DNA from 2 places in the Stenotrophomonas sp. 82F1 genome. Region 2 is predicted to be linked to the other one. Evidence: riboswitches for the same ligand, from Rfam matches in the RefSeq annotation. Region 2 holds a riboswitch; the other holds the start of a gene.

Region 1 (3,397 bases), on a different contig from region 2:
CCGCATGGCTGCGATCGTGCACCTGGGCAAGCTGCAGCTGTCCGGTGTGCTGGCCTGGTGGTTCTGGCTGGCCGCGCACGTGTTCTTCCTGATCGGCTTCCGCAACCGCGTCGTGGTGCTGTTGAACTGGGCGGTGGCGTACTGGAGCTACCAGCGCAGCGCGCGCATCATCTTCGGTGATGACCAGGACGACCGGCGACCGAAGCGGTAGGTACTGCCGTGGGTGACCTCTCGACCGACACAGTAGATCCACGCCATGCGTGGATGAATTGCTGTGCAGGCTGCATGGAGCGTAGCCACGCGTGGCGTGGCTCTACTGCTCCATCGGGCCGCTGGGCGCCCGCTCATGTCCGGCAGAAATCTTCGCGATAGGTAGTGCCGCGGGCGCGTCCTCGACCGACACAGTAGATCCACGCCATGCGTGGATGAATTGCTGTGCAGGCTGCATGGAGCGTAGCCACGCGTGGCGTGGCTCTACTTCGGCTTCGGGTACCACAGCGCGTTGACGATGACCCAGCGCTGGTCGAAGCGGCCCATGTGGAAGTAGTCGACGAACCACGGCGTTTCCAGCCGCACCGACGCCGCATTGCCGGTCACGTCCAGTACCGTGCAGCGGCGATCCCATTGATCCTTCGGGGTCTTCAACGCGCCCTGTTTCGTCAACGCAACCAGTTCTTCCTTCGACATCCGGCGCAGGCCGAGGCGTTCGTCGGGCGTATCACCGAGTACCGCGCGCTTGGCCAGGTCCGGGTGCAGGGAACGGGCGACGCGCTGCGGGTCGGCTTCCAGCTGTCCGTCGACGTAGTCGTGGCAGGTCGCTTCGATGGCGGCGATGGTGGTGGCATCGGCAGCGCGGCTTGCCGCTGCGGAAAGCGCGAACAACAGGGCAACGGTGGACATCCGGGTCTCCAGCGCTGAGGGCTGGGCGATCATGGCATGGCCGGATGCGCCCCATCCACGCATGGCGTGGATCTACCGGCGATGTTGTAGAGCCGAGCCCACGCTCGGCTCTACAGAACAGCCTCGGCCGGCGCCTGCAGCCAGGCCAGCTTGCGCTCGCGCGGCTGCTGCTTGAGCTCCCATTCGGCGCGTGAGGCCGCTGCCCTGTCCGGGTATTCACGTACCGCCAAGACCCGCAGCGGCGGGCGCGACCGCGTGTAGCGTGCCCCCTTGCCGGCCTGGTGGGCGGCGAAACGGGCCTGCACGTCGGTGCTGATGCCGGCGTAATAGCTGCCGTCGCGGCATTCGAGCAGGTACAGGAACCACGGGCGGGAAGGCGAAACCATGGTCGGATTATGCCGTGCTGCACTGCAGCGGATATACTGGCGCCCGAATGCAGGAGAGAGGCGCCGCGCTGGCGCCCGCCGAAGGCGCAGGCTCCCATGATCGCTCAGGCCGGTGGGCTGGAATCCCACCAACCATGCATTCGACTCGCCGAGCTGGAGAGAGGTCACCGGGCATGCCCGGGACGATCCGCCGAAGGGGCACGCGGCTCACGCCGCTGAACTCTCAGGCAAAAGGACAGCGGGAGCGGCACCGGTCATCGTCATCCCGTCATTGCGCAGGCAATGGCGGTGGTCGCGCATGGCCGGCCCCACCGCGCCCGGAGCCTGTCCCATGCTGCTGTCCATCATCTACCTGATCGCCATTTCCGCCGAAGCCATGACCGGTGCCCTGTCTGCGGGCCGCCGCCGCATGGACCTGTTCGGGGTGGTCATGATCGCCTGCGTCACCGCCCTCGGTGGCGGTTCGCTGCGCGACATCCTGCTCGGTCACTATCCGCTGGGCTGGGTGAAGCACCCCGAGTACCTGGGCTTCACCGTGTGCGCGGCGCTGATCGCCACCTGGGTAGCGCGCTGGATGCATCACTTCCGCCGCACCTTCCTGGTGCTGGACGGGCTGGGCCTGATCGCCTTCACCCTGATCGGCTGCTCGATCGCGCGCGAGGCCGGCCATGCGCTGCCGATCGTGCTGATCGCCGGCATGCTCACTGGCGCCTTCGGCGGCGTGCTGCGCGACATCCTCTGCAACGAGGTGCCGCTGATCTTCCAGAAAGAGCTGTACGCGATCATCTCGCTGCTGACCGGTGCGGTGTATCTGCTGTTGCTGCATTGGGGCGTGGCCGATGCCACGGCGATCCTGTGCTGCCTGGGCGGAGGGTTCGCGGTGCGCCTGCTGGCGATCCACTACCGCTGGGAAATGCCGAAGTTCGTGTACCACGACGAAGTGCATTGACCCCTTGACGGTACTGCCGGCCGCTGGCCGGCATTTCCGGCTGGGCTGCATGACCAAGGTCACGCGGCGACGGCCCACGTAAACCGCTACCATTGGCGCCCCGTCGCACGCGCGACGGCATCCAGCCACGCCGCGTCCGCGGCCCCGCCAGACAATCCCCCTCCCCCGCTGCCCGTGGCCCTTCGTGGTGCCGACGGGCCCGCATGACCCTGCGTGCGCGCAGGGCGCAGGATGCCCCATGTCTGTCGCCGAAAACTCCCGCTTTCGCCGTGCCCGCCCGCTGTTGGTCGTTGCCGGCCTTGCCCTTGTCGCTGGCCTGGCGTGGTGGCTGTGGCCGCAGGCCGAGGCGGACGGTGGCGAACAAGCTGGTGCCGGCAAGGCAGTGCCGGTACGCATCGCCCGCGCCAGTGCCGAACCACTGGTGCTGCGGATGAAGGCGGTTGGTACGGTCACCCCGCTGCACAGCGTGGTGGTGCGCAGCCGCGTGGATGGCGAGCTGATGCGCCTGCATTTCCAGGAGGGTCAGCAGGTCAAGGCCGGTGACCTGCTGGCGCAGATCGATCCCCGCCCCTACCAGGTGAAGCTTGCGCACGCGCAGGGTACGCAGCAGCAGAACCTGGCCGAGCTGGAGAATGCCGAGCGCCAGCTGCAACGCTACCGCGAACTGCAGCGCCAGAACTACGTGTCCGCGCAGGAACTGAGCGACCAGCAGAGCAAGGTGCGGCAACTGCAGGGGCGTCGCCTCAGCGACCAGGCATCGGTGGACGAAGCGCGACTGCAGCTGCAGTACACCCGCATCGTCGCCCCGGTCAGCGGCCGCGTCGGCCTGCGCCGGCTGGACGTAGGCAACCTGGTGCACGCCAGCGACACCGAAGGCCTGGTCACGCTGGCGCAGACGGCGCCGATCAGCGTGCTGTTCACCGTGCCCGAACCAGAGCTTCCCGCGCTGCTCGATGCCGTACAGGCGCAGCCGGCGCTGGCGGTGGAGAGCTGGGACCGTGAAGAACGTCGGCAGCTCGCCAGCGGCACCCTGTCCAGCGTCGACAACCGCATCGATACCGCCACCGGCACGCTGAAGCTGCGCGCGCAGTTCGACAATGCCGATCAGGCGCTGTTCCCCAACCAGTTCGTCAATGTGCGCCTGCAGCTGGGTAAGCATCCC
Region 2 (3,397 bases):
GGCAAGGGGAAGAACACCTTGATGCGTTGGTCCGGGCCTTCGGTCTTCATGCGCGCCACGTCTGCGCCGGTGAACACCATGCGGTCCAGGGAAGGAGAAAGAACGCGGCGCTCCTTCAGCGCCACCTCGAGCAGGCGGTAGGTCTGCTGCGCAGCCATGGGATACCTCATGCGACGACATCGGGATGGCTGGCTGTCGTGCATCCACGAACCGGCTTGCTGGAAACCCCAGCCTAGTCCCTGCGCGCAGCGTCGCAAGGGGGCGCTGCGTGATGCTGTGCCCTACCCCTGCGCGACGCTCAAAGCGTCGTGCCGGCTGCCTCTGCTGCGCGCTCGCGCTGGTGCTCCCAGTACCAGAACACGAAGCCGGCCGCGAAGAAGGCCGCCTGCCCCAGTGCCAGATGCAGCGGGCTGTCGTGCAGCAGTGGCGATACCACGCCCGCCACCACGGTGCTGATCATCAGCTGCACGAACGCCTGCAGCGACGAGGCCAGGCCGCGCTGCAGCGGATACATGTCCAGCACCGCCAGCGCCAGGATCGGGAAGATCAGCGCCATGCCCATGCCGCCGAGGAAGATCGGCATCACCGCCCACGGCAACGCGAACTGCGGCGCGAGGCTGACATAGCCGATGTTCAACACGGCAGAGACCGCACACAAGGTGAAGCCCAGGGCCACCTGCCGCGTCGGTGTGCTGTGCCCGGCCATGCGCCCGGACAGGAACGAACCGGTGGTCATGCCGCCGATGGTGGGAATGAACAGCCAGGCAAAGCCGCCTTCACCCAGATGCAGGTGCTGCATCACGATCGCCGGCGCCGAGGAGATGTACAGGAAGATGCCGCCGAAGCCGATGCTGCCGGCAAGCGCCAGGCGCAGGAAACGCGGGTTGAAGCCGATGCGCACGTAGTCGCGCATCAACGTGCGTGGCGACAGTGCAACCCGTGCCTGCGCCGGATGGGTTTCCGGCAGGAAGCGCGCGGTGGCCGCCAGCAGCACCAGCGCGAATACCACCAGGAACCAGAAGATCAGCGGCCAGCCGGCACCACTGAGCAGGATCCAGCCGCCGATGATCGGCGCGATGGCCGGGGCGATGCCGAACAGCATCGACACCTGGCTCATCAGCCGCTGCGCGTCGTGGCCGTGGTACAGGTCGCGGATCACCGCGCGGCCGACGATCATGCCGACACCGGCAGACAGGCCCTGCAGCGCGCGGAACGCCAGCAGCGTGGTCAGGTCGGTGGACAACGCGCAGCCCACCGAGGCGCCGACGAAGATCACCAGGCCGCCGAGGATCACCCGCTTGCGCCCCCACGCATCGGACAGCGGGCCGTGGGCCAGGCTCATCAGGCCGTAGAACAGCAGGTAGACGCTGATGGTCTGCTGCACAGCCACCTCGTCCACCGCCAGGCGCTGGGCCAGCTGCGGAAACGCAGGAAAGATGGTGTCGATCGAGAACGGACCGAACATGGCCAGACCAGCGAGCAACAGGGCCATGCGGCGGGTGGAAGGAGCAACAGCGGCGGTCATCGGGCAAGCGTCCGGCAGGGCCATGCGTGACACGCACGGCGGGCGCCGATCCCCTGCGGCAGGGACGGCGCCAGATGAATACGAGAATCCGACCATCATAGGTGGGGAATGCGTGCGACGCCATGCACGGGTGCACAGAACGCACGCCCGGGCCATCGGCCATTCAGGCCTGTGAGGCCGCTCCGGGCCACCGTCGGGCGCCGGCAAGAGGCTATAATCGGCGGGCAACACGGTGGGAGAAGCAGTTCACCGCTGCCGAAGGCGCAACGCCCGTAATCGCTCAGGCCCGATACCACCCGTAACAGAACTCTGGAGAGACCGGTTCGATCCGGCGCCGAAGGGGCACGAAGCTGCGGTTTTCCGCGCTTTTAAACTCTCAGGCAAAAGGACAGAGGGGCGCCCGCAGACCGCCGACCGGCGGCTTGTGCCCGTGCGTGTGCCCTTTCCTGACGGATCCTTCGCCATGTCCCAGAACACCCCTTCCCTGCGTGAGCTCGAGCACCATTCGGCGTTCGTCGAGCGCCACATCGGCCCCAACGATGCCGAGATCGCGCAGATGCTCGGCGTCATCGGCCACGCATCGCTGGATGCGATGACCGATGCCATCGTCCCGGCCAAGATCAAGTCGCCGGCACCGCTGGCGCTGCCGGAGTCGATCACCGAAGTGCAGGCGCTGGCGAAGATCCGCGCGATCGCCGACAAGAACACCGTGCTGCGCAGCTTCATCGGCCAGGGCTACTACGGCACCCACACGCCGAACGTGATCCTGCGCAACATCCTGGAAAACCCCGCCTGGTACACCGCCTACACCCCGTACCAGGCGGAAATCTCGCAGGGCCGCATGGAAGCGCTGATCAACTTCCAGACCCTGTGCGCCGACCTGACCGGCATGGAAATCGCCAACGCCTCGCTGCTGGACGAAGCCACTGCCGCTGCTGAAGCGATGACCCTGGCCAAGCGCTCGGCCAAGTCGAAGTCGGACACCTTCTTCGTGCACGATGCCGTGCACCCGCAGACGCTGGAACTGCTGCGTACCCGCGCCGAGCCCATGGGCATCGTGCTGCGCGTGGGCACCCCGGCCGAAGCGCTGGAAGCGGAAGCCTTCGGCCTGCTGCTGCAGTACCCGGATACCTTCGGCCAGGTCGGCGACTACAAGGCGCTGGTCGATGCCGTGCACGCGCGCGGCGGGCTGGTGGCCGTGGCCACCGACCTGCTGGCCCTGACCCTGCTGGCCGCCCCGGGCGAATGGGGTGCGGACATCGTGGTCGGCAACAGCCAGCGTTTCGGCGTGCCGTTCGGCTTCGGTGGCCCGCATGCGGCGTTCATGGCCTGCCGTGACGCCTACAAGCGTTCGATGCCGGGCCGTCTGATCGGTGTCTCGATCGACGCGCAGGGCAATCCGGCCTACCGCCTGACCCTGCAGACCCGCGAGCAGCACATCCGCCGCGAGAAGGCCACCTCCAACATCTGTACCGCACAGGTGCTGCTGGCGGTGATGGCCTCGATGTACGCCGTCTACCACGGTCCGGAAGGCCTGACCCGCATCGCCCGCCGCACCCATCGCCTGGCCGCGATCCTGGCCAGCGCGCTGCGCACCGCCGGTGTGCAGGTCGGCGCCGACTTCTTCGACACGCTGCACGTGACCGGTGTCGACGCCGACGCGATCCATGCCAAGGCCCGTGCGGCCGGCTACAACCTGCGTGCGATCGACAGCAGCTCGGTGGGCATCAGCCTGGACGAGACCACCACCCGCGCCGACATCGTCGCTGTCGGCGCGCTGTTCGGTGCCAGCGTTGATGTGGACGCACTGGATGCCAGCACCGCCGACGCGCTGCCGGCCGGCCTGCTGCGCCAGTCCGCGTTCCTGACCCA

Evidence for each region. Region 2 has a riboswitch for glycine ahead of gcvP (aminomethyl-transferring glycine dehydrogenase). Riboswitches for the same ligand answer to the same signal wherever they lie in the genome.
Region 1: it holds a riboswitch for glycine, as region 2 does, so the genes downstream of both, AC13GI_RS12335 (trimeric intracellular cation channel family protein) here and gcvP (aminomethyl-transferring glycine dehydrogenase) in region 2, are expected to answer to the same signal.

Annotation. Positions count from the first base shown of each region.
Region 1 is NZ_JBSPUD010000011.1:21,264-24,660, reverse strand. Features, by position in the region: gene AC13GI_RS12350 (NAD(P)/FAD-dependent oxidoreductase) at 1-211, shown strand, start outside; gene AC13GI_RS12345 (nuclear transport factor 2 family protein) at 475-900, opposite strand; gene AC13GI_RS12340 (GIY-YIG nuclease family protein) at 1,011-1,286, opposite strand; glycine riboswitch at 1,327-1,416, shown strand; glycine riboswitch at 1,430-1,535, shown strand; gene AC13GI_RS12335 (trimeric intracellular cation channel family protein) at 1,618-2,235, shown strand; gene AC13GI_RS12330 (MdtA/MuxA family multidrug efflux RND transporter periplasmic adaptor subunit) at 2,474-3,397, shown strand, end outside.
Region 2 is NZ_JBSPUD010000017.1:13,556-16,952, forward strand. Features, by position in the region: gene AC13GI_RS15540 (siderophore-interacting protein) at 1-158, opposite strand, end outside; gene AC13GI_RS15545 (multidrug effflux MFS transporter) at 299-1,525, opposite strand; glycine riboswitch at 1,825-1,927, shown strand; gene gcvP (aminomethyl-transferring glycine dehydrogenase) at 1,989-3,397, shown strand, end outside.